3 regions of the Cupriavidus sp. 01T418 genome follow, and region 2 is predicted to be linked to each of the others. Evidence: predicted binding sites of a transcription regulator. Region 2 holds the regulator's gene; each other region holds the start of a gene.
What was found. Region 2 encodes sigma-54, which starts transcription at its own class of promoters, with help from an activator protein. Its sites were predicted from a motif close to TGGCANGNAANCTGCTTT; they were not measured.
Positions count from the first base shown of each region.

Region 1: AC1DQ3_RS25545 (GTP cyclohydrolase II) is a predicted target of sigma-54. The motif match lies at 7,118-7,135, and genes of this name have one in related genera.
Region 3: AC1DQ3_RS17625 (ammonium transporter) is a predicted target of sigma-54. The motif match lies at 5,765-5,782, and genes of this name have one in related genera.

Region 1 is NZ_JBFTQG010000033.1:838-9,647, forward strand. Features, by position in the region: tRNA gene AC1DQ3_RS25510 (tRNA-Arg) at 83-159, opposite strand; gene AC1DQ3_RS25515 (hypothetical protein) at 312-1,157, opposite strand; tRNA gene AC1DQ3_RS25520 (tRNA-Leu) at 1,608-1,694, opposite strand; gene AC1DQ3_RS25525 (amidohydrolase family protein) at 1,795-3,066, opposite strand; gene AC1DQ3_RS25530 (TetR family transcriptional regulator C-terminal domain-containing protein) at 3,101-3,781, opposite strand; gene upp (uracil phosphoribosyltransferase) at 3,781-4,440, opposite strand; gene AC1DQ3_RS25540 (URC4/urg3 family protein) at 4,507-5,829, opposite strand; gene AC1DQ3_RS25545 (GTP cyclohydrolase II) at 5,826-7,064, opposite strand; gene AC1DQ3_RS25550 (acyltransferase family protein) at 7,307-8,425, opposite strand; gene AC1DQ3_RS25555 (glycoside hydrolase family 15 protein) at 8,623-8,810, opposite strand, start outside.
Region 2 is NZ_JBFTQG010000003.1:360,994-372,147, reverse strand. Features, by position in the region: gene AC1DQ3_RS05895 (ribbon-helix-helix domain-containing protein) at 49-435, shown strand; gene AC1DQ3_RS05890 (monovalent cation:proton antiporter family protein) at 443-2,422, opposite strand; gene AC1DQ3_RS05885 (KpsF/GutQ family sugar-phosphate isomerase) at 2,575-3,558, shown strand; gene lptC (LPS export ABC transporter periplasmic protein LptC) at 3,574-4,200, shown strand; gene lptA (lipopolysaccharide transport periplasmic protein LptA) at 4,287-4,931, shown strand; gene lptB (LPS export ABC transporter ATP-binding protein) at 4,968-5,795, shown strand; gene AC1DQ3_RS05865 (RNA polymerase factor sigma-54) at 5,942-7,417, shown strand; gene hpf (ribosome hibernation-promoting factor, HPF/YfiA family) at 7,467-7,817, shown strand; gene AC1DQ3_RS05855 (PTS sugar transporter subunit IIA) at 8,203-8,658, shown strand; gene hprK (HPr(Ser) kinase/phosphatase) at 8,694-9,665, shown strand; gene rapZ (RNase adapter RapZ) at 9,788-10,705, shown strand; gene AC1DQ3_RS05840 (LON peptidase substrate-binding domain-containing protein) at 10,770-11,154, shown strand, end outside.
Region 3 is NZ_JBFTQG010000016.1:82,206-93,359, forward strand. Features, by position in the region: gene AC1DQ3_RS17595 (SDR family oxidoreductase) at 127-891, shown strand; gene AC1DQ3_RS17600 (class I adenylate-forming enzyme family protein) at 1,076-2,824, shown strand; gene AC1DQ3_RS17605 (SDR family oxidoreductase) at 2,956-3,714, opposite strand; gene AC1DQ3_RS17610 (CreA family protein) at 3,782-4,252, opposite strand; gene AC1DQ3_RS17615 (acyl-CoA thioesterase) at 4,269-4,754, opposite strand; gene AC1DQ3_RS17620 (HU family DNA-binding protein) at 4,944-5,225, opposite strand; gene AC1DQ3_RS17625 (ammonium transporter) at 5,814-7,016, shown strand; gene AC1DQ3_RS17630 (mechanosensitive ion channel family protein) at 7,212-8,042, shown strand; gene AC1DQ3_RS17635 (Bcr/CflA family multidrug efflux MFS transporter) at 8,100-9,320, opposite strand; gene AC1DQ3_RS17640 (hypothetical protein) at 9,650-10,225, shown strand; gene mdoH (glucans biosynthesis glucosyltransferase MdoH) at 10,333-11,154, opposite strand, start outside.

The sequences.
Region 1 (8,810 bases), on a different contig from region 2:
GCATCCCCCTCGGCTTCCCTTCGCGGCCTTGGAAAGACAAAAGGGCCAGCACGCGCAAACGTGCTAGCCCTTTTCATATCGGTGGTGCGGCTGGCAGGATTCGAACCCACGACCCCTTGGTTCGTAGCCAAGTACTCTATCCAACTGAGCTACAGCCGCACGCGAAGACGGCATTCTAGCGCAACCGCGCAGGAATGCAACCCCCCTCTTTTCTCGTGGCATGCAGATCCCGTCATGCTGCGGTGAACCGGCTTAGGCCGGCGCAGCATAATGCGGGCGCGCCACGGCGTCGATGCGGGGAAGCTGATCCGTTACCAGCGATAGCGCGCTCCAAAAGTGCCACCCGGATTGTGCCCGGCCTTCAGCTTGAGCCAAAGCTTGACGCCACCGTTGGTGCTGCCATGCGCGCCCAGGTTGAGTGAGAGAAGCCCGCGCAGCATATCGGGATCGATGCGAGTGCCGTTGATATTGATCACCTGCTTGCGGTCCTGCCACAGGTCGGCTTCGACGAATGGATAGACCCCGTTGGCGCCGGTGAGCCGGGTCGGCTGGGTGCCGTAGACCCGCACGACCACCTCGGCAGCGCTCGCATCCGCCGGCTGCCCTGCCAGGAAGCCGGGCGCGCTCTTCTGCGCCCCAGGCTGATAGGCGAGTTGCAAGCGCGGCTGTATCGTCAAGCCGCCGCTGCGCGGGACCACGGTATCCAGCGCGACGGCCATGCTTTGCACCCCGCCGCCGACAAACCCGGTGGCCGAAGTGACATCGTCCAGGTGCAGGAATAATTGAACGGGCCGCGAAGGGTTGGCGGGTTCGGCATACAGGGGATGGGGCACAGCCGCGCCGAGGCCGGGGACGTCATTGTCCGCGCCGGGTGGAGGCGACCCGCCGGTCCAGTACCACTTGCTGATCGATGCCACCAAGGGCACCTGCGCGTCCTCCACGCTGGGCCAGGCTGTCGGCGCGGGCGGCGCTGGCAGATCGTCTCCGGCGATTCGCGGAGGCAGCGCCAAGGCATTGCTGCTGGCGACCTGCGCAGGCTGCTCCGGCGCATTGCTGGCCACCTGCGCAAGCGAATCGGATTCGAGCTGGTCCCAGCCGAGACTGGCATTGCCGGCCGAGGAACGCTCTTCGGCCTGCGCCAGCGCTGCCAGCAGCATCGCAAGGATCGAGCAACAGAACTGGCGGCAGGGATGAGGGTGGGCTGCGTGTGCGCAAAGACCAGTCCCAGCGGTACTGGCGCCCCCTCCCGTCGCGCTCGCAGTTGACACGCCCCTGGCCATGACTGCAACCCCTGGCTGAAATGAACCATGCCTGCTTTGCTGGAGCATAGGCCAAACATGGTGCAGCCGTTAGGGCCCGGGCGCGCCTTGCGTGGGGTGCCGCACAGTGCGGCATGGCAGCCTGGCGGCAGCGTGTCAGCCGCAGCCAGCTTGCCATGCGAATCCAGATCGCTCCGCCAGGATCGCGGCTGGCATCCGGGACGGGCAGCGCGCCAGCCCGCGGCAGAACAAGAAGAAGCGAAACAAAGGATTAGCGGTTGTGCGCCCTGCCGGGCGCACCAAAAGAAAAAGGCCGCTGCGTCAGCAACGGCCTTTTTCATCGAGTCTTGGTGCCCAGAAGAGGACTCGAACCTCCACAGTGTTGCCACCGCTAGGACCTGAACCTAGTGCGTCTACCAATTTCGCCATCTGGGCTTCGTTGCGCTGTTTTTGCTGCAGCGCTGCGAAGAACGACATTATGCTGATAGCAGAATCCGCTGTCAACACCCTCCCAGCATATTCCCTCCAGCCTTCTTCAAGACTGGAAGCTGACGTTCCCAGGCCTGCCGTCAAGGTGCAGGGTCGCGGTAGCCGGTTGCGTGCTCGCCACCACCTTCCCGGCGCGCAGCACCAGCAGGCGGGTAGCGCGCAGGCGGATCGCCTCGACCGCGTCGCGCGCCTGCAGCAGCACCAGGTCGGCGCGGCAGCCCGGCGCGATGCCGTAGCCGTCCAGGCCAAGAATGCGCGCCGGCGTCTCGGTGACAGCAGAGAAACAGGCACGCATCGCTTCCTGCCCGGTCATCTGCGCTACATGCAGCCCCATATGCGCCACCTCCAGCATGTCGCCGGAGCCCAGGCTGTACCACGGATCCATCACGCAGTCGTGGCCGAATGCCACCGGCACGCCGCCGGCCAGCAGCTCCGGCACGCGGGTCATGCCACGCCGCTTCGGGTAGGTGTCGTGCCTGCCCTGCAGCGTGATGTTGATCAGCGGGTTGGCAATGGCGGCCACCCCGGATTCGCGGATCAGCGGGATCAGCTTGGACACATAGTAGTTGTCCATCGAATGCATCGAGGTCAGGTGCGAACCGGCAACCCTGTCCTGCATCCCGAGCCGCACGCTCTGGTAGGCCAGGGTCTCGATATGGCGCGACAGCGGGTCGTCGCTCTCGTCGCAATGCATGTCCACGCGCAGCCCGCGCTCGCTGGCCAGCTCGCACAGGATGCGCACGGACTCGGCGCCATCGGCCATGGTGCGTTCGAAATGCGGTATGCCACCCACCACGTCGACGCCCATGTCCAGCGCCCGCTTCAGGTTGTCGAGCGCACCGGGCGCACGCAGCACGCCGTCCTGCGGAAAGGCGACCAGCTGCAAGTCCAGGTAAGGCCGGACCTTCTCACGCACATGCAGCAGCGCCTCGGTGGCAAGCAGGCGCGGATCGCACACATCCACATGCGAACGGATCGCCAACAGGCCCTTGGCCACCGCCCAGTCGCAATAGGCCAGTGCCCGCTCGACGATGGCATCCTGCGTCAGCAGCGGCTTGAGCTCGCCCCATAGCGCAATGCCCTCGAGCAAGGTGCCCGACTGGTTGATGCGCGGCAAGCCGTAGGACAGTGTGGAGTCCATGTGGAAATGCGCATCGACGAAGGGCGGGGTGACGAGTTGGCCCGCTGCGTCGAATTCGGTGGCCGCCGGCGCCTTTAGCGCCGGCTCGACAGCCTTGATGCGGTCGCCAGCGATACCGATATCGATGCCGGTGCGGCCGTCGGGGAGCGCGCAGTTACGAAGGATAAGGTCGAGCATATTGGTTGTCTCATGGCGCCCGGGCGAACGATAACTACATGGCCACGCCGGCCGGCTCCAGCCCGCAACCGCGCAGCAAAAGCTGCACGAGATGATCGGTGGCCTGTTCATAATCGCGCTGGCCCAGGTGGCTCACCCCGAGCACGGCGCATACCTGCGACTCAAAATCGGCATAGGTCTGGGTAGCTGCCCAGATGGTGAAGAACAGGTGCAGCGGATCCACGCTGGCCATCTCGCCGCGCGCGATCCACTCGCGGATCACGCCGGCCTTGCGCGCCACCAGCGCGCGCAGCGCACCGCTGAGCACGTCGCGGATTTCCGGCGCGCCGTGCAGCAGTTCGTTGGCGAACACGCGCGAGGCGTCGGGATGGCTGGCCGACAGCCGCATCTTGGCGCGGATGTATTGCTCAAGGGCGACCCGCGGGCTTTGCTCCGCGCCGATAATGTCGGTCTCGGACAGCCACAGCGCCAGCGTATGCGCCAGCACTGCCCTGTACAGCGCCTGCTTGGTGCGAAAGTAGTAATGCAGGTTGGACTTCGGGACGCCGGCGCGCGCGGCGATCTCATTCATGGTGGCGCCGGCGAACCCGGCGCGCGCGAACACAGACTCCGCAGCGCGCAGGATGAGCGCCTCGTTTTCCTGGCGGATACGGCCGCCCGCCCTCTCCCGCAGTGGCGGAAAGCATGGCGGCGGCGCCGTGGCCGGCGCTCCCATTACTTGGTGCCGTAGAGCCTGTCGCCGGCATCGCCCAGGCCGGGCACGATGTAGCCGTGCTCGTTGAGTTCCTCGTCAATGGCGGCGGTGACGATTGCCACGTCGGGGTGCGCTGCCTGCAGTGCCCGCAACCCCTGCCGCGACGCGATCAGGCATACGTACTTGAGGGTGCTCACGCCGGCTTCCTTCAGGCGGTTGAGCGCGGCGATGGCGGAGTTTCCGGTGGCCAGCATGGGGTCGACCACGATCACCAGCCGCTCATGGATGTCCTCCGGGATCTTGAAGTAGTACTCGATCGGCTCCAGCGTTTCGGGGTCACGGTACAAGCCGATATGCCCTACCCGCGCGGCCGGCAGCAACTCCAGCATGCCATCCAGGAAGCCATTGCCGGCCCGCAGGATCGAAACCAGGCACAGCTTCTTGCCCGACAGCACCGGCGACTGCATGGGCGCGATCGGAGTCTTGATGGCGATGGTCTCCATCGCCAGGTCGCGGGTCGCCTCGTAGGTCAGCAACTGGCTGATCTCGCGCACCAGCCGCCGGAAATTGTCGGTGGTGGTGTCTTCGCTGCGTACCAGCGTGACCTTGTGCTGCACGAGTGGATGGTCCACCACCATCACGGACGGGGTGACAGGCGGCACAGCGGAGAGGTCGGTCATGATGCGCTCCTGGAATGCGGTCGTGAAGGGGTCAGCCTGCGGCTCGACGCGTGACTGCGATATCGGTCAGAACACCGTGCCATCGCTGTTGATGGCGAATGGCGGCGGTCCGCCGGGCCTGCGCTTGGCGGCAATGCGCCGTCCCGCCGCCCAGGTGCCGCCCTCCAGCACGCGGGCAAGCGGGAACGCCGCGGCCGACAGGCCGAGCGCATCGCGCACCGACGCGGCCACAAGGTCGAGCCCGGTCACCGTCAGGGCACGCCATTCCACGATGACCGGCTCATCGACCGTGTGCGCTACGGCGGCAAAACCGGGATCGCGCGGCACCATCAGTTCGAAATCGAACAGCAGGCCACCATTGCGGTACTCGGGCAAGCCGGTCAGCGCCTCCACCCCGGTCACAGTCAGGCCGGCATCTTCAAGCGGTTCCAGCAGCGAGTACGTCAGCCACTGGGTCAGCTTGTGGAAGGGCACCAGCCCATCGGTGCAGGCCGGATGGTGCCAGCAGTCCCCCAGCGACACCCCGCCCAGGCTGACGCGCCCCGGCCACACGGGCCCGAGCGCGACCAGCAGCGTGGACAGCACGAAGCCAGCCTCGATCTGCCCGTCGACGGCGTGCCCCTTGAGGTAGTCGTACAGGTTACCCAGCCGCGCTGGCGTGCCGAACACGGCCGACGTGGCTTGCGCCACTTCGCCCAGCCGGCGCAGCAGGCCGGCACGGCCGTCCAGGCCCACCAGCCGATTGTGCTGCGCCACCTGGAAGGCGGTCGCGATGGAAGACGCATCGATGCGCATCAGCCGCTCGGCATCGGAGCGCAGCGGCTGGCCCGGCTGGGCGGAAAAACCGCCGCGCGCGAACAGGTCGAAGCTGGCAACGCCAAGCCCCTCGGAGCGCGTCAGCAGCAGGTCGCTGGCCGGATCGCGGTAGCGCCAGTCCGGGCCGGCGCCAGCGTCCAGCAGCACGCTGGGGATGACCAGGTCGATGCCGATACGGGCACGTTCCTCGCGGTCGGCCTCGCCGGAAAGCCCGCCGCGTTCGCACAGGATCTGCCAGCGGTCCAGCTTCTCTCCAGGACCGCCGCTTTCAAAATGGCGCCAGCGGCTGTGGTACGGCACATTCAGGTCCGGATAACGCTGGCGGATGGTGGTCGCCACATAATCGGCCACCGCCGGAATGCGCTCCGGGTGCCAGGTAAACAGTCCGGACGCGCCAGCCGCCACATGGTCCGTCACGGCGGCGCAGCGCGTGCGTACCGCCGGGCCGGTCAGCAGCGCCGCGGCCGGATGTCCCGGTGGCACGGGGCTGGCCCATCCGGCGCGGTGATCCGGGTCGTTCGTGAACGCATCGGGGGCGCCCTGCGGGCCGCCCACTTCGGGGTTTTCGTTCATTCGTTCAGTCCTCTACCCTTCGCCAGCGCGAGTTCTTCGGCACCGGGCGGGGTATAGCTCGTGAAATAGCCAGCCGCCACCTTGGCGTCGATTTCCACGCGGGCATCGGCCGGGATCAGTGCATCGGGAATTGCTACCTGCTCGATCACCTCGATACCTTGAGCGGTCAGCGCCCCATGTTTCATATTACTCATCGAAGCCCAGCGATCGATACGCTTGATGCCCAGCCAGTGGAATACATCGGGCATGAGCTCCTGGAAGCGCATGTCCTGCACCCCGGCCACACACTCCGTGCGCGCGAAATACGTCTCGGCCCGGTCGCCGCCGACCTGCCGCTTGCGGGCGTTGTAGACCAGAAACTTGGTCACTTCGCCCAGCGCCCGGCCTTCCTTGCGGTTGTAGACCACCAGACCCACCCCGCCCTGCTGTGCCATCTCGATGCAAACCTCGATGCCATGCGCCAGGTAGGGGCGGCAGGTGCAGATATCCGAGCCGAACACGTCCGAGCCGTTGCACTCGTCGTGCACGCGGCAGGCCACTTTGGTTTCGGGCTTGCCCAACTGGCTGACATCGCCGAAAAAGTACAGGGTCATGCCACCGATCGGTGGCAGGAACACCTTGAGGTCGGCCCGCGTCACCAGTTCGGGGAACATGCCACCGGTCTGCTCGAACAGGCTGCGGCGCAGCATGCTCTCCTTGATGTCGAAGCGGCGCGCCAGCCCCGGCAGGTACCAGACCGGATCGATCGCGGCCTTGGTGACCCGTACGTCGCCGTTGGCATGCAGGATCTGGCCGTCGGGCGTGAGACGGCCGGCTGCGATGGCACCCATCAGTTCCGGCATATTGATGTGGGCGCGCGTAATGGCGATCGTGGGCCGGATATCGATGCCCGCCAGAATGCGGTCTGCAAAGGCACTCGAAACCAGGTGTCCCCAGGGATCCAGGGAGACGATCCTGTCCGGGTCGCTCCATTGCGGATGCGGCCCGATGGATTCGGCCGGGGAAGTGTCCGTCAGGTCAGCGCGGTGATCGCGCTGCAGCTTGCCGGAGGCCACGGCCAGCGCGCGGTACACCGCGTAGGCGCCGGAGTGGGTGCCGATCACATTGCGCTGGGCCGGATTGGTCACGCTGGCGATCACGGGCCCGCGCTCCACCGCCGTGCCGGCCCCCCAGTGGATGGGCTCGGCCGGCTTGTCGCGGCGCGCGTGCGAGGTCAGGACAATATGGTCGGACATGGCAGCCTCGGAACAGAAATCCTGACCAAACGGTCAGGTTCGCTATTCCATAGTAGGCAACCTTCGTGCCATATCCCAATGCTCGTTTATACCGTTTGTTGGGTGCCGCACGATGACCGGCTGCACCGTAGGCGTGCGCACGCCGGCGGCCCATGGCTGGCTCATGGTGCATTGGCACCATGTAACAGTGGCACCCGGCCGCTGGGGCGGGGTGCCGCTTCATTGGATACGCCTGTGAAGAATCAGGTCGACCGTTGCTGCCCGGCCTGTCGCGGCTGGGACGGCTGCGCACGAGCCGGCCACAATGCCAGCCGCAGGGTTCGCAGCGGGTGGGTGCTCTCGATGTAACGATGGAACAAAATACCGGCGGCATTGCTCGACAGCCACGCCAGGATCATGCCCAGCGCGTTGAGCAAAGGCCGATTCGGCGCGAGGTGGAACACCAGCGCGTTGACGAGCAGGCATACCGGGAAGTGCACCAGGAAGACCGAGTAGGAAATTCGCCCAAAGAGTGCCAGGCCAGGGGCTTGCGGCCAGCGCTCCAGCCAGCCACCGCGCCGCGCAAGACCCAGCAGCAGCGCGATCGACAACGCCACGGCGATGCGCAAGCGGAAGTCCACCATCAGAGCCGCCAGCACCACGGTGCCCAGCACAAGCAGCGCCATCGGCGAGCGCTCTGGCGCGGAGGCCCAATAAGCCAGCGTGCCCATGCCATAGGCACCGAAGAAGTAAATGGCCCAGATATCCCAGGTGGCGTCGCGGTTAAACCAGAACAGCGAAGCCAGGACCAGCCCCACCACCACCAACGCCCCGAACGGGCCCCCGCCAACCTCGAACCATTGCGCGCAGCGGCGCGCAGCCCACAGCGCCAGGATCAGCAGCACGAACAGTTGCAGATCGATGGCCACGTACCAGACGCCGGCCGACAGTGCGTCGAAGTCGAGCACATTGTGCAGCAGCAGCACATGCGCCAAGAACTGAGGCAGGCCAGGGGCCGCGGGAATGGAATCGTGATGCATCCAGGTGCGCGCAACGGCGGCACCGGCAATCGCAATCACGATAGCCACGGTATAGGGCACCACCAGCTTCTGGTAGCGGCGCCAGATTGCTTGCAAGGGGTGCGGCTCCATCAGATGCCCGTCCGGCGCGAGGCTGCGCGCCGCCAGGAATCCGCCGATGACGAGAAATGCCTGCACGGCGATGCGCGCGTATTGCGAGAACCAATCGAGCAGGTCGGGGGCCAGCACATGCGCCGCATCGGACATGGGGCCGTAAAAGGCAAGATGGTGCAGCACGATCAACTGGGAGCTGATCGCCTTGAGTGCGTCAATGCACGCCATGCGCGAAGGACGGGGGCTCATTTGTTATAGAAAGGCTACAAAGTACGCAGGGGGCGGATTCTACCCCTAAGAGTAGGCCTTGATGCTGAAGCATGCCTGGATGGACGGTAACGAGATGCTTCAATGAGTCGCAATCACCACATTTACGCGCAATATGGACCTGAGAAGTCACCTTAATAACACTTCGACTTGGAAATTATGCCGAATACGCCACGAAACTATCTCCGTTCAGGATCCTTCAAGGACATCCCGGTTCCGCTGTCCAGTAGCAGGGCAGTGTTGATCAGTGCGATGTGCGACAGGGCCTGTGGATAATTCCCAGCCATGTTGCGCGTCACTGGGTCATACTCTTCGGCTAGCAAACCGACGTCGTTCCGAAGCAGAAGGAGCCTTTCGAACAACTCCC
Region 2 (11,154 bases):
GCGGCCCGCGAGCAATCCTTCCCAGGCCGTCACGCACGGGAGTTTTCTATGTGTGAAATCTTCATCCGGGCCAACCCGCAGTCGTACGCGTGCCAGTCGCGCTCCTTGCGCTTGCACGGCGTGGCCACCAGCATCCGGCTGGAAAGCCTGTTCTGGGAAGTGCTCGAAGCGCTGGCACAGCGCGACGGCATGAGCGTTGGCCAACTGATCACCCGCCTGCACGACGAACTGACCGCCTACCGGGGCGAGGCGGCCAACTTCACGTCCTTCCTGCGCGTGTGCTGCCTGCGCTACCTGATGCTGCAAGGCGAGGGCCGCATTCCCGCCGATTCGCGCGTGCCGATCGGCTCGCTCGACGCGCGCGCCGTGCTCGACGGCCTGCCGCCGTCATGGGCGGAAGCGGCGCGCCCCGCCAGCCACGCGGCGGCGGCATAGGGCCGGATCAGCCGCCCAGCATGCGCTGTTCCGCTGCCTCCAGCGCCTCGGGCTGCCCGCGCAGCACCACGATGTCCCCTGGCTCCAGCACGGTTTCCGGCTGCGGATCGAAGGCGCGGATGCCGCGCCGGCGCACCGCCGTCACCTCCACCCCGATGCGATCCAGCCCGAGTGCGCCCAGGCGCCGGCCCACCGCCGTGGCGTCGGGGCCGAGCGAGACCGACTGCAGCCGCACCGACTCCCGCTCGACCAGATCCTCCTCGTCGTCGCGCCCGTGGAAATAGCCGCGCAGCAGGCTGTAGCGCGCATCGCGCGCCTGCTGCACGCCGCGCACCACGCGACGCATCGGCACGCCCAGCAGCACCAGCGCGTGCGACGCCAGCATCAGGCTGCCTTCGATGCTTTCCGGTACCACCTCGGTAGCGCCCGCCTTCTGCAGGATGTCGAGTTCCGAATCGTCCATGGTACGTACGATGACGGGCAGCGCCGGTTCCAGTTCCTGCACGTGGTGCAGCACCTTGAGGGCCGAGGGCGTGTTGTTGTAGGTGATGACCAGGGCAGCCGCCCGATGCAGGCCCGCCGCGATCAGCGCCTCGCGCCGGCCAGCGTCGCCGTACACTACGGTATCGCCGGCGCCGGCGGCCTCGCGCACGCGATCCGGGTCAAGGTCGAGCGCCACATAGGTGATGCCCTCCCGCTCCAGCATATGCGCCAGGTTCTGCCCGCTGCGGCCGAAGCCGCAGATGATGGCGTGCTTCTCGGTCTGCAGGCTTTGCGCCGCGATGCGCGTCATATTCAGCGACTGCATCAGCCATTCGTTGGCAGTAAAGCGCAGCACGATGGCATCGCTGTACTGGATCAGGAACGGCGCCGCCAGCATCGACAGCAGCATCGAGGCCAGGATGGCCTGGATCAGCACCGGATGGACCAGGTTCAGCCCGTCGATCTGGTTAAGCAGCACGAAACCGAACTCGCCGGCCTGCGCCAGCCCCAGGCCGGTGCGGATCGCCACCCCCTGGCGCGAGCCGAACAGGCGCGCCAGGCCGGAAATCAGCAGCAGCTTGAAGACAATCGGCACCACCAGCAGCCCCAGCACCAGCCACAGGTGATCGAGCACCACGTGGATATTGAGCAACATGCCGATGGTGACGAAGAACAGCCCCAGCAGCACGTCGCGGAAGGGCTTGATGTCCTCCTCCACCTGGTGGCGATACGGCGTCTCGGAGATCAGCATGCCGGCAATGAAAGCGCCCAGCGCCATCGACAGGCCCAGCCGTTCGGTCAGCGCCGCCATGCCCAGCGTGACCAGCAGCAGGTTGAGCATGAACAGCTCTTGCGAACGGCGTGCCGCCACGATGTGGAACCAGCGGCTCATCAGCCGCTGGCCGACGAAGAAGATCAGGCTCAGGGCCACCACGATCTTGACCGTGGCCAGCCCGAGCGCCATTGCCATGTCGCCGGGCTCGCGCGACAGCGCCGGGATCACGATCAGCAGCGGCACCACCGCCAGGTCCTGGAACAGCAGGATGCTGATGATGTTGCGCCCGTGCTCGCTTTCCAGCTCCAGGCGCTCCGACAGCATCTTGGACACGATCGCGGTGGACGACATGGCCAGCGCGCCGCCCAGCGCCACCGAAGCCTGCCAGGACAGCGGAAACAGCCAGTTGAACGCCCAGCTCGCCGGTATCACCGCCAGCAGCGACAGCACCACCTGCGAGCCGCCCATGCCGAAGACCAGCCGCTTCATGGCCTTCAGCTTGCCCAGGCTGAACTCCAGGCCGATCGAGAACATCAAAAAGACCACGCCGAACTCGGCCAGGTACTTGGTTTGCGCGGTATCGCTGGCCAGGCCAAGCGCGTGCGGCCCGATCAGGATGCCGACGACCAGGTACCCCAGCATCGGCGGCAGCTGGAGCATGCGAAAGGCGACCACGCCGAATACGGCGGCAGCCAGCAGCACAAGGGTCAGGTCCAGCGCAGAGTGCATCGGAAGGATCAGGGTACGCCGCCAACAGACCAGGGGGCAGCCCGGCGCGGGCGGCCCTGCCGGCGCATTGCGGCAAGCACGGCAGCCGCCCCGGCCGCCCGATCCCAGGAACAGCCCAAGCGCCATCGCATTCGTTGGTATACTTCGTCGCCATGATAGCTAATTTCAATGCGGATCGAGCACTTCGGCTCGCTCGCGAGACCCTCCAGATCGAAGCCGATGCCGTCGCCGCCCTCGCGGGCCGCCTGGACGGCGAATTTGCGCAGGCCGTCCAACTGACCCTCAATTGCAGCGGACGCGTGGTCGTGTCTGGTATCGGCAAGTCGGGACACATCGGCCGCAAGGTCGCCGCCACGCTGGCATCGACCGGCACGCCGGCCTTTTTCGTGCATCCGGCCGAGGCCAGCCATGGCGATCTCGGCATGGTCACCCGCGACGATGTGCTGATTGCCTTTTCCAACTCCGGAGAGACCGCCGAGCTGCTGTCGATCGTCCCGATCGTCAAGCGCATCGGCGCCAAGCTGATCTCCGTGACCGGCAACCCCGACTCCACGCTGGCCAAGCTGGCCGACGCCCACCTCAATGCCGGGGTGGAGAAAGAGGCCTGCCCGCTCAACCTGGCCCCGACCGCCAGTACTACCGCCGCGCTGGCGATGGGCGACGCGCTGGCGGTGGCTGTTCTGGACGCCCGCGGCTTCGGCGAAGAGGATTTTGCCCGCTCGCATCCGGGCGGCGCGCTCGGGCGCAAGCTGCTGACCCATGTGCGCGACGTCATGCGCAGCGGCAATGCGGTGCCCAAGGTGCGCGAAAGCACGCCGCTGGCCCAGGCCTTGATGGAAATCACCCGCAAGGGCATGGCCATGACCGCGGTAGTGGACCCGGACGACCGCCTGATCGGCGTGTTCACCGACGGCGACCTGCGCCGCCTGCTGGAAACGCCGCGCGACTGGAAGACCGTGCCCATCAGCGAGGTGATGCACCGCTCGCCGCATACGGTGGGGCCGGACCAGCTGGCGGTGGAAGCCGTGCAGGTCATGGAGGCGAACCGTATCAACCAGATGCTGGTGGTCGATGCCGACCAGCGCCTGGTCGGTGCCCTGCACATCCACGACCTGACCCGCGCCAAGGTCATCTGAGGGCAACCAGAACCTATGCAGGATCTCCTGTCCTCCCTGAGCCGGCTTGGAATGCGAATCTTGCCGCTGCTGCTGATGGCGCTGGTGGCGGGCAGCACATTCTGGCTGGTGCAGGTCAATTCCCCGAAGGAAGCCGCCACCGGGCCGGTGGGCAAGAAGCATGAGCCCGATTACTACATGATCCGTTTCTCCGCCACCGAACTCGCCGAGGACGGAAACACCAAGATGCGGTTTACCGGCGACAAGATGATCCACTTCGAGGATGACCAGACCTACGAAGTCACGCGTCCGGCCATGCGCGCCTATGAAATCGACCGTCCGCCCGTGACCGGCCACTCCGATCGCGGCACGATGAACGCGGAAGGCTCGGTGATCGACCTGTTCGGCAATGCCTTCATCGTGCGCGCCCAGGGGCCCGACCTCGCCAAGGATCCCCAGATGACCGCCGCCTCCGAGTATTTCCAGGTGCTGGTCAACGATGACATCGTCAAGACCGACAAGGCTGTCAAGCTGACCCGCGGCCCGTCGGTGATGACGGCCAACGGGCTGATCTTTAACAATGTCACCCGCGAAGTACAATTGCTGGGTAACGTACGCGGCACCATTATCACGGGACCGCCGCCGGCGAGCCCCGTGAAGTAGTCCATCTCCCTTGTTCTTCGACAGCCGCCAGGAAACGAAGCCGCCCGCGGGCTACAGCCGTCCGCGCCAACCGCCATCACGCCAACATGAATCCATTCCTGACGACATCGTCCTGTCGCCGCCGCACCACGGCCGCTTTGCTGACGCTGGCAGCCGTCCTTGGCCTCGCGCTGGCCGCGCCCGCCAGCGCGGAGAAGGCCGACCGCGACAAGCCGCTGGTGCTGGAGGCCGACAACGCCAGCTACGACGACGTCAAGCAGGTTTATGTGCTGACCGGCAACGTGGTGCTGACCAAGGGCACCATGGTGCTGAAATCCGACGCGGCCGAAGTCCGCACCGATCCCGAGGGCTACCAGTACGCCGTGGCCACGTCCAAGGGCGACAAGCAGGCCTATATCCGCCAGAAACGTGACAACGTCGACGAATACATCGACGGCTGGGGCGACCGCATCGAGTATGACGGCAAGCAGGAATTGTCCAAGCTGATCGGGCGCGCACGCATGGCGCGGCTGGCCGGCGCCAAGCTGGTCGACGAGATCCGCGGTGCGGTGATCACCTATGACAGCCGCAACGAGTTCTACACCGCCAGCGGCGGCGCGGAGAACGCGACGGCGGGCAGCCCGTCCGGGCGCGTGCGCGCCGTGTTGTCGCCGCGCCAGGAGCAGCCCGCCAGCGGCGCCGCCGGCAAACCGGTGCAGCTCAAGCCGGCGCCCGCCCCCGTCAACCCCTGACGCCGCCGCGTCGCCCGATCCACGGATTCCAGCTTCATGACCGAGACCCAGACCCAAACCGTTACCGAGGCCGTTACCCAGGCCGCTCCCCGGGCCGCGCCCGCCCATCCCGCCGCCCTGACGGAGAGCAGCACGCTGGTCGTGCGTCACCTGAAAAAGCGCTACGGCTCGCGCACGGTGGTCAAGGATGTGTCTCTCGACGTCAAGAGCGGCGAGGTGGTTGGGCTGCTGGGGCCCAACGGTGCCGGCAAGACCACCTCCTTCTACATGATCGTGGGGCTGGTGGCGCTGGACGAGGGCGACATCGTGCTCGACGACAAGCACATCAGCGGCCTCGCCATCCACGAACGGGCCCGCATGGGCCTGTCCTACCTGCCGCAGGAAGCCTCGGTGTTCCGCAAGCTCAATGTGCAGGAGAACATCCGCGCGGTGCTGGAGTTGCAGGTCCAGGACGGCAAGCCGCTTGGCAAGACCGAGATCGAGCGCCGGCTGGACACGCTGCTCGATGACCTGCAGATTGCCCACCTGCGCGACAACCCGGCGCTGTCTCTGTCCGGCGGCGAGCGCCGCCGCGTGGAAATCGCCCGTGCGCTGGCTTCGGCGCCGCGCTTCATCCTGCTCGACGAGCCTTTCGCCGGCGTCGACCCGATCGCGGTCGGCGAGATCCAGCGCATCGTCAGCTTCCTGAAGGCGCGCAATATCGGCGTGCTGATCACCGACCACAACGTGCGTGAGACGCTTGGCATCTGCGATCACGCCTATATCATCAGCGAAGGCGCCGTGCTGGCTTCAGGCCAGCCTGAAGACATCATTGCCAACGAATCGGTGCGCAAGGTCTACCTGGGCGAGAATTTCCGCATGTAAGGGCTCACGGGCGGCACGCGGCGTCTGGCGCGAATTTGCGCCCAGGTGCCTCCGGTGCCCCCTTTTGTCCGGCAAACGATCACGGCGGCGTCAGCGATAGCAATTTCCGTTCCACCAGTACGGAAGTTGGGCATAAAATAGGTCGCATGAAACCGTCGCTTCAGCTCCGCCTCTCGCAGCATCTCGCGCTTACGCCGCAACTCCAGCAGTCGATCCGGCTGCTGCAACTGTCCACGCTCGAACTGCAGCAGGAAGTGGAGCAGGCGCTGACCGAGAACCCGCTGCTCGAACGCGAGAACGACTGGCTGGACAGCCCGCTGCGCGTCGCTGCCGACGGCTCGGTCAATTTGCAGAGCGCGCCCGCGCCGGCGCCCGCCGACGGCCAGGGCACCAGCGAGAACCGGCCCGACGGCGCGCCCGAAGCCGAAGACAATTATTCCGACAGCAATGAAGACTACGGCAGCGACTGGAGCCTCGACGATTTCGCCCGCCGCCCGCAGGGCGACGACGACGAAAAGACGCCGATGCAGTTGCGCGATGCCGAACCCACGCTGCGCGAATACCTGATGGAACAACTCGCGCCGCTGAAGATTTCCATGCGCGACAAGGGGCTGGCCATCTTCCTGGTGGAATCGCTGGACGACGACGGCTACCTGAGCGCCTCGCTCGAGGAAATCTGCAGCGAACTGCCGGAGGAGCTCGAATTCGAAATCGACGAGGTCCACGCCGTCCTCACCCTGCTGCAGAGCTTCGATCCGCCTGGTGTGGGCGCACGCAACGCAGCCGAGTGCCTGGCGCTGCAATTGCGCCGGCTCAAGCACCCGCAGCGCGACCTGGCGCTGAACATTGTCACCAACCACCTGGAACTGCTTGCAGTGCGCGACTACACGCGCCTGAAGAAGGCGCTGCAGGTGGACGAGCCGGAACTCAAGTCCGCGCACGAACTGATCCGTTCGCTGGCGCCCTATCCTGGCCATGCGTACAGCCGGCCGGACGCCGACTTCGTCGTGCCGGACGTGTTTGTTCGAAAACTGAACGGCGGCTGGATCGCGCAACTCAATCCGGACGTGATGCCGCGACTACGTATCAACGACATGTACGCGCAAATCTTGCGCGGTGCAAAAGGCGATGCGGGTGCGGCTGGACTGCAGCAAAAGCTGCAGGAAGCACGCTGGTTGATCAAGAATATCCAGCAAAGGTTCGACACGATATTGCGCGTCGCACAAGCGATTGTCGAACGTCAGAAGAACTTCTTCACCCACGGTGAAATTGCGATGCGCCCCTTGGTTTTGCGGGAGATTGCCGATACACTGGGATTACACGAGTCCACCATCTCTCGGGTGACTACCAATAAATACATGGCAACGCCGATGGGGACTTTCGAGCTGAAGTATTTCTTCGGCAGTCATGTTTCCACAGAAACCGGCGGCGCGGCCTCGTCAACGGCAATCCGTGCGTTGATCAAGCAGTTAATAGGAGCCGAAGACGCCAGGAACCCCTTGTCCGACAGTCGGATCGCCGAATTACTCGGCGAGCAAGGCTTCGTAGTGGCACGGCGTACCGTTGCCAAATACCGCGAGGCGCTCAAGATTCCGGCAGTTACTCTCCGAAAGACTTTGTAGCCGAGCTGCATCGCCTGCCTGATGCAGCTCTTTCAGAAGGAGAAACGCTATGAACTTCAAGATCAGTGGACACCACTTGGACATCACGCCCCCGCTGCGTGAGTACGTGGAAACGAAACTGGAGCGTATCGTCAGGCATTTCGATCAAGTCATTGGCGTAAGTGTGCTGCTCTCTGTCGACAATACAAAAGAAAAGGACCGGCGGCAGTACGCGGAAATCAATCTGCATCTGAAGGGCAAGGACATCTTTGTCGAAGCGCACCACGAGGACCTGTATGCCGCTATCGACGCGCTGGTCGACAAGCTCGACCGGCAAGTGATTCGCCACAAGGATCGCGTGCAAAGCCACGACCGTGAAGCGGTCAAGTACCAGATGGCCGAATCGCAGATGCAGCAATGACCGTGCCTGGCGGCCCACAAACCGCGCCGCCTGTGTCAGTCCTCTGAAAAATGGAATCAAGCCGCGCCCATAGCGCGGCTTTTTCGTTGCTGGCGCCCGTCCGGGACCACGCAGGGGATTCCGCAACGCACACGTACCGGTGTATGCTGTGCAATACATAATTCACTTGGCTCGGCCATTTTTCCGTGCGCGCGGCACCACTTCCGCGCATCGGCTATTGCATTGCACAAGGCGGGGGCGGGCCTGCTCTATAATGGCCACACGCCCGACACCGGCATGGGGATACCCGGTGAAACATCGGACCTTGTCTTTTATCTTTTCTGCCCGCTGGGACGCCCCGAGGCCCCGGGCATGCTCTTACTAGAAAACGCTGCGCATTCCACACATGAATCGTTTGGCTAAATTGCTGCCACCCGGCAACATCAACCTCGACGTCAGCGTCACCAGCAAGAAGCGCGTGTTCGAACAGGCCGGGCTCCTCTTCGAGAACAATCATGGCGTAGCGCGCGCTACCGTGACCGACAACCTGTTCGCCCGCGAATCGCTGGGGTCCACCGGGCTGGGCGCCGGGGTTGCCATTCCGCACGGTCGCATCAAGGGACTGAAACAGCCGCTGGCCGCCTTCATGCGCCTGGCCGAGCCGATTCCCTTCGAGTCGCCGGACGGCAAGCCGGTCGCGCTGCTGATCTTCCTGCTGGTGCCCGAACAGGCCACCCAGCAGCATCTGGAAATCCTGTCCGAGATCGCCCAGTTGTTGTCCGATCGCGAGATGCGCGACGGACTGGCTACTTTGCCCACCCCCGACGACGTGCACCAGTTGCTGATGCAATGGCACCCCTGACCCGCCACTGAAAGTTCGTCCCTGAAAGCATTCGCATGGAACTCACTGGCGTCACCTCGCAGTCGATCTTCGACGACAACGCAGCCGATATCAAACTGTCCTGGGTAGCGGGACTGGAGGGCGCGGACCGTGCCTTCGATGTCGAGTTCGCGCGTGAAGCCACTTCCGCGGCCGATCTCGTCGGCCACTTGAACCTGATCCACCCGAACCGGATCCAGGTACTGGGCAAGCCCGAGATCACTTATTACCAGCGCCTCGACGACGAGATGCGCAAGCGCCAGATGGGCGAGCTGATCCTGCTGGAGCCGCCCTTCCTGGTGATCGCCGACGGCATGGAGCCACCGCCCGACCTGGAACTGCGCTGCACGCGCTCCTCCACCCCGTTGTTCACCACGCCGGTGTCTTCCGCGGCAGTGATCGATCACCTGCGCCTCTACCTGTCCCGCATTTCCGCGCCGCGCGTGACCATGCACGGCGTGTTCCTCGACATCCTCGGCATGGGCGTGCTGGTGATGGGCGAGTCCGGCCTGGGCAAGAGCGAACTCGGCCTGGAACTGATCTCGCGCGGACATGGGCTGGTGGCCGACGACGCCGTGGACTTTGTCCGCCTGGGACCCGATTTCATCGAAGGCCGCTGCCCACCGCTGCTGCAGAACCTGCTGGAGGTGCGCGGCCTGGGCCTGCTCGACATCAAGACCATCTTCGGCGAGACCGCGGTGCGCCGCAAGATGAAGCTGAAGCTGGTGGTGCAACTGGTGCGCCGCAACGACGGCGAATTCGAGCGCCTGCCACTCGATTCCCAGTACCTGGATGTGCTCGGCCTGCCCATCCACATGGTCAAGATCCAGGTGGCGGCCGGCCGAAATCTCGCCGTGCTGGTCGAGGCCGCCGTGCGCAACACCATCCTGCGCTTGCGTGGCATCGACACGCTGCGCGATTTCATGGACCGCCAGCGTGCCGCCATGCAGGCCGACGTGGCGTCGCGGGGCCAGGGCCGGCTGCTCTAGGCCTCGGCAACAAAGTCCTGACCGTGCGGACGTGCGAAAATGGCGAACCCTCCGGTTCGCCATTTTTCCTGGCGCCTTGCCGTCATGACGGCGTCATCACCTGATGTTATGCTTGCCGTGCTATGCGCATCATACTTATCACCGGCATCTCCGGCTCCGGCAAATCCGTTGCCCTGAACGTACTGGAAGACGCAGGTTATTACTGCGTTGACAACCTGCCGGCCCAGTTCATCCCGGAACTGGCCAAGTACCTCGCGGCCCAGGGCTACACGCATCTTGGCGTAGCCACCGACATCCGCAGCCGCGAATCGCTGGACGAATTGCCCGGCACGCTGCGCGACCTTGCTTCCGAACACCAGGTGCGGGTGGTTTTCCTGACCGCCAACACCGACGCGCTGGTACAGCGATACTCGGAAACGCGGCGACGCCATCCGCTGTCGATGCGCGTCGACAAGGCGGCGCTCCCCGCCAGCGCAGAAAGCGCGGGCGTTGCGGACAATGCACTCGATGCGCTGTACAGCGACACTTCCCTGATCGAGGCCATCGAGATGGAGCGCGAATTGCTCAGCCCGCTGGCGGAGGCTGCGCATCGCATCGACACGAGCAATGTGCGCACCAATACGCTGCGTGCATGGATCAAGGAATTCGTGCGCGGCGATGACCTGAAGCTCACCCTGCTGTTCGAGTCGTTTGGCTTCAAGCACGGCGTGCCCAGCGACGCCGACCTGGTGTTCGACGTCCGCTCGCTGCCCAATCCCTACTACGACCTGGCGCTGCGCCCGCTGACCGGCCGCGACGAGCCCGTGATCGAATTCCTGCAGAGCCAGCCCATGGTGCTCGCCATGGCCGAAGACATCCGCGCCTATGTGGAAAAGTGGCTGCCGAGTTTCATCGCCGACAATCGCAGCTACCTGACCGTCGCCATTGGCTGCACCGGCGGCCAGCACCGCTCCGTGTATATCGCTGAAAGACTTGCCAACTATTTTCGCGCCCATGGTAATGTGCTGGTGAGACACCGCGAGCTCGCACCGGGCGGCTAAGGCCGCATCGCCAGTTCTCGCGGCCAGGCTCGGCAGTCCTCGCCCGAAACTCTGCTGGCTCCGCATGTCACACGCCACGCCCGGCTCGTCCGCATCGCCCGCCGCCTTTTCCGGAACATCGTCCGGCACATCGTCGGTACCGCCTACGCTGGATAGCCTGCCGCTATTTCCGCTGCACACCGTACTTTTCCCGGATGGCCTGTTGCCGCTGCGCGTTTTCGAAGCACGCTACGTAGATATGGTGCGCGCATGCATGCGCGATCACACGCCCTTCGGCGTCTGCCTGATCGCCAGCGGCAACGAGGTTGCCCGCCCCAACGAGTCCACCATGCCCGAGCCCATCGGCTGCCTGGCCGATATCGTCGACTGCAATATGGAGCAGCTTGGCGTGTTGCTGATCAGCGCCCGCGGCCGCCAGCGTTTCCGGCTGCTGGGCCACAGCGTAAGCG
Region 3 (11,154 bases), on a different contig from region 2:
ACCATAATGTACCGGACGGTAGCATAACCGGACGCACCGGCAATGCTGCCGACAGGAAACCGCCATAGCGCCCTTTACAGAACATCTGGCCCCACACCGCGAGGACCAGGAAAACAGGAGACACGCATGTCATTGTTCGACCTGACCGGCAAGGTTGCCATCGTCACCGGCTCTTCACGCGGCATTGGCCGTGCCATCGCTGAACAGATGGCCGTGCAGGGCGCAAAAGTGGTGATTTCCTCGCGCAAGGCCGAGGCCTGCCAGGAAGTCGTCGATGCCATCAATGCCAGGCATGGCGCAGGCACCGCCATCGCCGTAGCGGCCAATATTTCATCCAAGGAAGATCTCCAGCGTCTCGTCGACGAAACCAACCGCACGTTCGGCAAGATCGACGTGCTGGTCTGCAACGCCGCCTCCAACCCCTACTACGGGCCGATGAGCGGCGTCACCGACGAGCAGTTCCGCAAGGTGCTGGACAACAACGTCATCTCCAACCACTGGCTGATCCAGATGGTGGCGCCGCAGATGATCGAGCGCGAGGACGGCTCGATCATCATCGTGTCGTCCATCGGCGGCCTGCGCGGCTCGCCGACCATCGGCGTGTACAACGTGTCGAAGGCGGCCGACTTCCAGCTGGCGCGCAACCTGGCGGTGGAGTTCGGTCCGCACAATGTGCGCGTGAACTGCATCGCGCCGGGCCTGATCCGCACCGATTTCGCGCGGGCGCTGTGGGAAGACCCGGAGCGCTACAAGCTGTCGACGCAGGGAGCACCGCTGCGCCGCATCGGCGAACCGGTGGAGATCGCCGGCGCGGCGGTGTTCCTGGCCTCGGCTGCCAGCACCTTCATGACCGGCCAGGCCATGGTGGTGGATGGCGGCGTCACGATCTGAGCCGCGCCGCACCGCTGTACCCTTTCCGGGCCCGCTGCCAGCCTGAGGCCTGAGGCCTGAGCCGGGGCACACCCTGCCCGCACCCATTGCCGCCCGGCTCGCCGGGCTGGCGGCGCGTGCGGGCACGCTGCCGCGCCGGCACGCCAGAGCGTCGCCCATCCTGCCATGCAGTCAGGGAGGCAATATGTCGAACAATCCGCAAACCGCTGCGTCCTGGCCGGCCATCAGCCTGGCCGAGGCCCACGCCCGTCTTACCTCTCCCGGCGCGGCTTTCGAAACCGAAACGCGCGTGATCCGGGGCATTCCCACCACCGTCTGGAAGAACGCGCCGCCCACGCTGCGCGACCTCTTCCTGCTAGCCCGCGCGCTGGGCGACAAGACTTTCGTGGTCTATGAGGACGAGCGCGTCTCCTATGACGCGTTCGCCCGGGCCGCGCTGGTGATCTCCCATGCATTGATCCGCGACGGCGTGCGCAAGGGCGACCGCGTTGCGCTGGCCATGCGCAACCTGCCGGAGTGGCCGGCGGTCTTCTACGGCGCCCTGCTGGCCGGCGCCATCGTCACGCCGCTCAATGCCTGGTGGACCGGCGCGGAACTGGAATACGGCCTGGCCGATTCCGGCAGCAAGATCGCCATCGTGGACGACGAGCGCCTGGGCCGCATCCTCGAACACCTGCCAGGCTGCCCCGCGCTGGAAAAGATCTACGTCAGCCGTGCCGAGGGCGCACAGGGAGATGCGCGCATCTCAACGCTGGAAAGCCTGATTGGCAAGCCGGACCAATGGGCCACGCTGCCTGCGCTGCCGGTGCCCGGGATACCGCTCGACGCCGACGACGACGCCACCATCTTCTATACCTCGGGTACTACCGGCAAACCCAAGGGCGCGCTGGGCACGCATCGCAACGCCACCACGGTCGCGGTGGCCGGCGCGTTCAGCCCGATGCGCAATTGCCTGCGTCGTGGCGAAGCCATCCCGGCCCCCGACCCGGCCGCGCCGCAGAAGGGCATGCTGCTGTCGGTGCCCTTCTTCCACGTCACCGGCTGCATGGCCGTGCTCAACGGCGCGCTGGCCAGCGGCAGCAAGATTGTGCTGATGCGCCGCTGGGACGTGGTGCGCGCCATGGGACTGATCGAGCGCGAGCGCTGCACGGCCGCGGGCGGCGTCCCCACCATTGCCTGGCAGATCATCGAGCATCCGGAGCGCGAGCGATTCGACCTGTCCTCGCTCGAAAACGTCAACTATGGCGGCGCGCCGGCGTCGGCCGAACTGGTTCGCCGCATCACCGAGGTGTTCCCGCACTCGGCGCCCGGCATCGGCTGGGGCATGACCGAGACCTCGGCCACCTTCACCAGCCACAGCGCCGAGGAGTATGTGGTGCGGCCTGAAAGCGGCGGCCCCGCCTTGCCCATCGGCGAGATGAAAGTGGTCGATGGACGCGGCCGCAGCCTGCCCATCGGCGAAACCGGAGAACTGATGGTGCGCGGCGCCAACGTGGTACGCGGCTACTGGAACAAGCCGCAAGCCACGGCCCAGACGTTCATCGACGGCTGGCTCAAGACCGGCGACATCGCGCGGATCGACGAGGAAGGCTTTGTCTACATCGTCGACCGCATGAAGGATATGCTGATCCGCGGCGGCGAGAACATCTATTGCATCGAGGTCGAAAGCGTGCTGTACGATCACCCGGCGGTGATGGATGCGGCGCTGGTCGGCATTGCCCACCGCACGCTGGGCGAAGAACCAGCGGCGGTGGTCAGCCTCAAGCCGGGCGCGCAGGTCACCGAGGCGGAACTGCAGGCCTTCGTGGGGGAGCGGCTGGCGGCCTTCAAGGTGCCGGTGCGGATCGTCTTCTGCCCCGGGATGCTGCCGCGCAATGCCAACGGCAAGATCCTGAAATCGACATTGCGCAAGATGTTCGACGCGGCGGCCTGAACCCGGCCTTTAGCCAAGGCCGCATTGCAACCCGATGCGATCCTGGCGCGCGGGCCGGCTTATGGCCAAAGCCGGCTGGTCCGGCGCTGGCGCTCAATCGGCAGCGCGCCGGCACGACGGCTGCGCGAGATTCAGCCGCGGCCGACGAAGGGCATCCTGGTGGCCATCACGGTCATGAACTGCACATTGGCATCGAGCGGCAGGTTGGCCATATGGACCACCGAACTGGCCACGTGCGCCACGTCCATCAGCGGCTCGGGTGCAATCTCGCCATTGGCCTGCGGCACGCCGCGGGCCATGCGGGAAGCCATGTCGGTCGCGGCGTTGCCGATGTCGATCTGCCCGCAGGCAATATCGTAGGCGCGGCCATCCAGCGAGAGGCTCTTGGTCAGCCCGGTGATGGCGTGCTTGGTTGCCGTGTAAGGGACCGTATTCGGGCGCGGCGCATGCGCCGAGATCGAGCCGTTGTTGATGATGCGCCCGCCGCGCGGGCTCTGCGACTTCATCAGCGCAAAGGCCGCACGGGAGCACAGGAAGACACCGGTCAGGTTGGTGTCCACCACTGCCTTCCATTGCTCCACCGACAATTCATCGATCGGTACCGCCGGCGCATTGATGCCGGCATTGTTGAACAGCACGTCGAGCCGGCCGAACTCTTCGCGGATTCGCGCGAAGAGGTGTTCGACCGAAGCCGGATCGCTCACATCGCACTGCACCGCGAGCGCTGTATGGCCATCGGCCCGGGCCTGGGCGGCCAGCGCCTGGAGCGGTTCGGCGGTACGCCCGGCAAACACCACCCGGTAGCCCGCCGCCAGCAGTGCTTGCGCCACTGCCTTGCCAATGCCGCGGGCGGCGCCCGTTACCAGCGCAACCTTGCCTTGCTGACTCATCCTGTCTTCTCCGGATTGACTGATTGACTGATCGACTGATCGACTGATCGATCGACCATTTGATGGATTATTTGACCGGGATCGGCGTGTCCGCCGCCACCGGCACCGCGGTCACGCTGTTCTGCGGGCTGCCGGAAACGATGCGATCCGAGTAGGTCAGGTAGACCAGCGTGTTGCGCTTGCGGTCGACCGCGCGCACCACATGCAAGGTCTTGAACAGGATCGACATGCGCTCGGAGAACACATTGTCCTGCTGGCGCAGCGGCCCCTTGAACGTAATCGGCCCGACCTGCCGGCAGGCGATCGAGGCTTCCGCCGGGTCTTCGGCCATGCCCAGCGAACCCTTGATGCCACCGGTGCGGGCGCGCGAGACGTAGCACGTGACGCCCTGCACCACGGGATCGTCATAGGCTTCGATCACGACCTTGTCCGAGCCGGTTATGCGGAAATTAGTGCTGACGCTGCCGACTTCCTCGGCATGTGCCGCAGGCGCGAGCAACGCCAGCGCGGCCAGCAGGCCCTTCAGGCCGGTGTGCATGCGTGCCGCCCCCACCTCAGGACACCGTACCCGTGATTTCAGCGTGGCGCTTTTCCATTTCCTGGCGCAACTGGCGGCGCAGCTGGGCCGCGGCAAAGCGCTGGCGCTCGACTTCATCGCGCGGCACCAGCGTCGGCACTTCGGCCGGAGCGCCATCGTCGTCCACCGCCACCATGGTGAAGTAGCAGCTATTGGTATGGCGAACCAGCTTGCTGCGAATATTCTCCGTGATGACCTTGATGCCAATCTCCATGGAGCTGCGGCCAGTGAAATTCACTGCCGCCAGGAAGGTCACCAGTTCCCCCACATGGATGGGCTGGCGAAACATGACCTGGTCGACCGACAAGGTGACGACATAGCGTCCGGCGTAGCGGCTGGCACAGGCATACGCCACCATGTCGAGGTATTTGAGGATGGTGCCGCCGTGCACATTGCCTGAGAAATTGGCCATGTCCGGCGTCATCAGCACGGTCATGGAAAGCTGGTGGGACAGGTCGTTCATGATGAATCCGATGTCTGGAAGCTGCCGGGCGGACCCGCGAAGCAGGTCGAAAGACGGGTGCCGACGATTGGCAGTTTAACCCGGAACGGGCCTGCCGCCTTGCGGCGCAGCACCTCCCGGCGCAGCCCGAGCCCAACAAAAAAAGCGGCCTTCGTGGCCGCCTCTTATCAGCGCTCAAGGCGCGGACTCTTACTTCTTCTTGTTCACAGCGTCCTTGAACCCTTGGCCAGCAGAAAACTTGACCGTCTTTGCGGCCGGAATCTTGATGGTCTCGCCAGTACGCGGATTGCGGCCGGTACGCGCAGCGCGCTTGCCGGAACTGAAGCTGCCGAAACCCACCAGCGTTACCGAATCACCCTTGGCAACCGCCGTCTTAATGTTGTCCAGAGCCGCATTCAGCGCGCGCTCTGCCGCAGCATTGCTCAATTCCGCGTCCGCGGCGATGGCAGATACCAATTCACCTTTATTCATGGCTGATTTCCCTTGTTGGTCGTCTTGATCGGAGTGTCTGCCACGCGGCAAATTACCGATCGGGGCAGTCTAATCTGCGCTTTAAGCATTGGGCAATCCCCAGTGGCACCAATGCAACAGCCGCAAATCCTTGACTCAAGCGCCTTTGCGGGGAATCTACCCCCTTTTCCACGCCTTCAAATGCGCGCATTGACGCCACGCAAAATCCAAGCTGCGTACCGCGCGATGCGGCCTTGGTCGCCCATCCGCTACGAACGCCGGTGCCACGGGCAGCGGCCCGCGGCATCCGCATGGCCCCGGACGGGGCCCGGCAAGATCCTCCATTGTGGTGCACGACGCAGGGCATACGACGCCCCAAATCGAGGCATTGCATCATTTTGGCGCAAGACCCGGCCTGCAACTCGCGGGCTCGCATGACGACCGCGCCGCCTTTTTCCGCCTTTTGCAGCCGGAAATCCGCGAGATGACCCCCGCAGGTGCAACAACCCGGTGCAAAAACACCCAACACGGTGCAGGTTTCCGAACGGGATGCCCCAGACTGGAATGGTTTTTGCTTACCAATGCTCCCATTTTGAGCATGAGGAATGTATGGACAATTGGAAGAGCGGCACTGACGCCCTGTTCATCCTGCTGGGGGCGATCATGGTGCTCGCCATGCACGCGGGCTTTGCGTTTCTTGAATTGGGCACGGTGCGCAAGAAGAACCAGGTCAACGCCCTGGTCAAGATATTGGTGGATTTCGCCATTTCCACCATCGCCTATTTCTTCATCGGCTACACCGTGGCGTATGGGGTCGAGTTCTTCACGAGTGCCCAGGCACTGGCGCAACGCAGCGGCTACGAGTTGGTGAGGTTCTTTTTCCTGGCGACTTTCGCCGCCGCCATCCCGGCCATTATTTCCGGCGGGATTGCCGAGCGCTCGCGCTTCAACCCACAGCTGGTGGCGACCTTCGTCCTGGTTGGCCTGGTTTATCCCTTCTTCGAGGGTATTGCCTGGAATAACCGGTTTGGCGTACAAGACTGGATCACCTCGGTCGCGGGGGCGCCCTTCCACGACTTCGCCGGTTCCGTCGTGGTCCACGCCATGGGCGGCTGGATCGCGCTGCCGGCAATCCTGCTGCTGGGCGCGCGCCGCGGGCGCTACCAGAAGGATGGCCGCATCAGCGCGCACCCGCCCTCGAATATCCCCTTCCTGGCGCTGGGTGCCTGGGTGCTGGCGGTGGGCTGGTTCGGCTTCAATGTCATGAGCGCGCAAACCGTCGACAAGATCAGCGGGCTGGTCGCCATCAATTCCCTGATGGCCATGGCCGGCGGTACCCTGGCCGCCTGGGCGGCCGGCCGCAACGACCCCGGCTTTACCTACAACGGCCCGCTTGCCGGGCTGGTGGCGGTCTGCGCGGGCTCGGACCTGATGCACCCACTGGGCGCGCTGGTGACCGGGGCCATCGCCGGCGCACTCTTTGTCTACCTGTTCACGCTGGCCCAGAACAAATGGCATATCGACGACGTGCTGGGCGTATGGCCGTTGCACGGGCTGTGCGGCGCCTGGGGCGGCATTGCCGCCGGTATCTTCGGCAGCCAGGCGCTGGGCGGGATGGGCGGCGTCTCGCTGGGCGCGCAGATCATCGGGACCCTGCTTGGCATCGGCATCGCCCTGTTGGGTGGCACGGTGGTCTACGGCACGCTGAAGAAACTGGTCGGCATCCGGCTCGATGCCGAATCCGAATACAACGGCGCGGATCTGTCCTTGCACCGTATCTCCGCCACCCCGGAGCGGGAAACCAACTGGTAACTCCCGGTGCGATGGGAATGATCCCATCGCCATCCCTCCTTGCCGCGCCCACCGCGCCCATTTTGTGCTTGAACTTCGGCTCGCTGCGTAGCAATAATGCGTTGCCTGCACTCGTGCCTTGCACCCTGCGCATGCGGGCAACCGCTGCATGATGTTCGTTGCCTGTATACCTGCCGAGCCAGCAAGGGAGTCACGATGGATGCCACAACGCTGCAGAAATTTGAAGCCGTAGCCATCGCCTATGCGACGGAATTTGGGGTCAAGATACTCGCGGCGCTGGCTTTCTGGGTGATCGGCCGGTGGCTGATCCATTTCGTGGTACGGATGGTGCAGGGATCGCTGTCCAGGCAGAAGGTCGATCCGACCTTGCTGCGTTACATCGGGTCCATCGTCACGGTCACGCTCAATATCGTGCTGGTGATCGGCATCCTGGGTTACTTCGGCATCCAGACCACCAGCCTCGCCGCGCTGATCGCCGCGGCCGGCATTGCCGTCGGCATGGCCTGGTCGGGCTTGATGTCCAACTTCGCCGCGGGGGCATTCCTCGTGGTACTGCGGCCGTTCAAGGTCGGGGACTTCGTCACCGTGGGCGGCATCACCGGCACGGTCAGGGAGATCGGCCTGTTCGCCACCTCGCTGGACACGCCGGACAACGTCCTGACCGTGGTCGGCAACAGCAAGATCTTCTCGGACACCATCCAGAATTTCAGCGCCAACCCTTACCGCCGCGTCGAACTCAAGGCGCAGCTGGCCGGCAGCACCGATCCCGCCGCCGCCGCCGCGCTGCTCAAGGAACGCATGGCCGCACTGCCGAACGTGCTGGCCGAACCGGCCCCCGACGTGGAAATCCTCGAGTTCAACCTGGTCGGGCCAGTACTTGCCGTGCGTCCGTACTGCCATACCGATCATTACTGGCAGGTGTATTTCGACACCAACCGCGCGATCCGCGAGAGCTTTGGCGAGGCTGGCTTCCCGGCGCCGATGCCGGCCCAGCTGGTGGTGCTGCAGAACGGCCAGGCCGCGTAACCGTGCCGGACGCGCGGGAGCGCACCAGTGCGTTCCGCCAGGCCATCGCGGCGCGCATCACCCGGCGCTGTGCGCCGGCTTGCCTGAACGGCCGAAGACGCGCATCAGCACGGCGCCGGTACCACAGACACCCATGACTACCGCCAGAGGCAATGCGCTGCCGTCGCGCCAGAGGCTGACCGCGCCGCCGGCCAGGGTACCCAGCGCGAATTGCAGCGTTCCCATCAGCGCGGACGCGGTGCCGGCGCGCTGGCCCTGCTCGGCCATGGCCAGCGCCGAGGCGTTCGGCAGGATGCAACCAAGGCTGGCGATAAACAGGAAGAAGCCAGCCAGCAGCACCGGCAACGGCGCCACGCCGGCCAGCACGGCCGCGGCCAATCCCACGCCGGCCAGGCACGGCGCAACCAGGGCGCCGCGCAGCACATGGTCGAGCGTGCGGGTGCGCACCAGCCTCGCGTTAAGCTGCGACATGCCGATCATGCCCAGCGCGTTGGCGCCGAATACAAAGCCGTAATGAGAAGGATCGATGCCATGCAACTCGATCAGCACGAACGGCGACCCCGCGATATAAGCGAACATGCCCGCCTGTGCGCAGCCGGACGACAGCGAATAGCCCACAAAGCCCCGGTCCCGCAGCAGTTCGCCGTAGTTGGCCAGCACGCGGCCGAGACGCAGGGGCATGGCATTGACGGTATCGAACGATTCCTCCAGATACCGGTGTGCCACCCACAGGATCAGCAGGCTGCTGCCGCACAGCAGCCAGAAGATGGCGCGCCAGCCGAATGCCCCCAGCAAGGCGCCGCCGATGATAGGCGCCAGGATCGGCGCCAGGCCCATCACCAGCATCAGCGAGGAGAAGGCCCGAGCGGATTCGTGCGCCTCCAGCCGGTCGCGAATCACGGCGCGCGCCATCACCATGCCGGCGCAGCCGCCCAGTGCCTGCAGGAAGCGCCACAGCATCAGCGCCTCGACGTCGCGCGCCAGCGCGCAACCGGCCGCGGCGAGCGCATAGACCGCCAGTCCGATATACAGCGGCGGCTTGCGGCCATAGCGGTCGCTGATGGGGCCATAGAATGCCTGCCCCACCGCCAGCCCCACCAGGAAGGTCCCCAGCGTCAGTTGCACACGGCCGATATCGACCCCGAGATCGCCTGCCAGCGCGGGGAAGCTCGGCAAGTACATATCAATCGAAAGAGGCGCCAGCGCGGTGAGCGAAGCACATACCAGGAGCCAGAGGGGAAAACGCGCGGACCGTGGCGCGCGGGTGGAGCGAGTCATCGAGGCTTCCTGAGGAGCATGGGGCAGCCGGGATGGCCGCCGGCGCCAGCGTCGACAATGCGAACGGCGCGGGCGCGGTGAAAGGCGTAATTGTTGCATAGCGTAACAAGCCGCGCACACGATGCGCCGCGCGGCGATGATGCAGGCGCGCGGTCGCCTGGGCGTGCGCAACGGTGATGATGGGCCCCAGGGAACCGGGGCTGGCTTTCAACGGAAGTAACGCCAAGGGTACAATGCCAGCCTGTCGTCCGCGCCGGGCGGACGATCGCGCAGCCCGACGCACCGCGGGAGCCCGCCCTCCGGCGCGGCTTCCGGCAACGTTTTCCTGCATGAGAACAAGATACACGCTGCTTTCCGTCTTACTTGCCCTGGCCGCCGGCGCGGCCAGTTTGCCGTGGGCGCAGCAAGCGCACGCGGCAACGCCGCCAGCCAGGAGCGCCGCCTCGGCGCCCGTCGTGGTGGACGAGGCCGACGCGCTGGCCCAGATGCTCAAGGGCGCGGCCACAGGGCAGAACACCGGCGCAGCGGGCGTACCGGAACTGCTGCGCAATACCGCGCGCCCGGACAACATACTGGCGCGTGCCTGCCGCCAGCTCAACGACGCCCTGCCCATCGAGATCGATGGCGAGACGCGCCTGCGCCGCTGCCAGACGGTTCCGGGCAAACACATCCTGTTCCAGCTTGAGCTGACCAAGTATCGCGGTCCCATGCTGGACCTTGCCAGTTTCGAGCTCAGCTATGCGGCGCCGCTGCAGCGCAATATCTGCGCCAATCGCGACGTGGAAATCCTGACCAAGCTGGGGGTCAGCATGATGTTCCGCTATATGACGCGCAACGAGCGCGGCGAGCGCCGCGTGGGTGATGTCTATATCAATGCGCCCATCTGTACGGCGGCGCTGCGCTAGACCCCGTGTAGCCAGGGCGATGCGGCGCGAGCCGCAGCGGTTGTAGCGGTTGGCCGTCGGGGACGGGGCTGCCGCCCCATCCGCTTGCCCTCCTTGCGGCCACTATCTCAAGCAAGCCGCGGCCGCAATGGCACCACGTTAGGCGCACGCCGGGGCAACACGCGCGTCTCCTTCCATCCCGCGTGCGTCAGCGGGGAGCCCCACACCAGCTCGTGCAAGCTGGCCAGTGCGAAAGGATCGCCCAGCAGCAGGTGCTTCTCGGCGGCGCTGAGGCCGTCGGGGCCTGTCGTCAGGGCGCGCTGCACCAAGGCAGCATGCTCCTGCCGCGTGGCTTCCGGCTGCACCATGCGGGCCGAGCCGGTGGCGCATATCAACGCATTAGTCACGGGATCGACCACCGCATCGATAAATGCGGGCGGATCGCCCGCAGCCTCCACATGCTTCTGCATGGCGACCATCTCGCTTGGCGGCGTGGCTTCCTCGGGCGTGACGAACAACCTGGCACGGCGCAACGCACGGCCCAGCGAAACCCGCGACAGCCATACCGAAAGCGGGATCGAGAGCGCCAGCGAACCCACGATCGGCAGCAGCCACCAGATGAAGTTCGGCTCCAGCCACAGCACCAGTCCACCCCATGCCAGGCCAATCAGGGTATGCGTGCCATGACGGCGAAACGCCTCGCCCCAGGTGGTCTCGGCATCCTCGCGCGGAGGCGATTTCCAGGTAATTCCCCAACCGCCATAGGCCGCGACCACGAACTTGGTGTGGAACAGCATCCGGACCGGCGCCAGCAAGGCCGACGTCACCACCTCGATCAGCATCGAAGCCACCAGCCGCAGCGGTCCTCCATAATTGCGCGCGTCCTTCATCAGCAGCAGTACGCTGGCGAGCTTGGGCAGGAACAACAGCGTGGCGGTCGCCGAGAACAG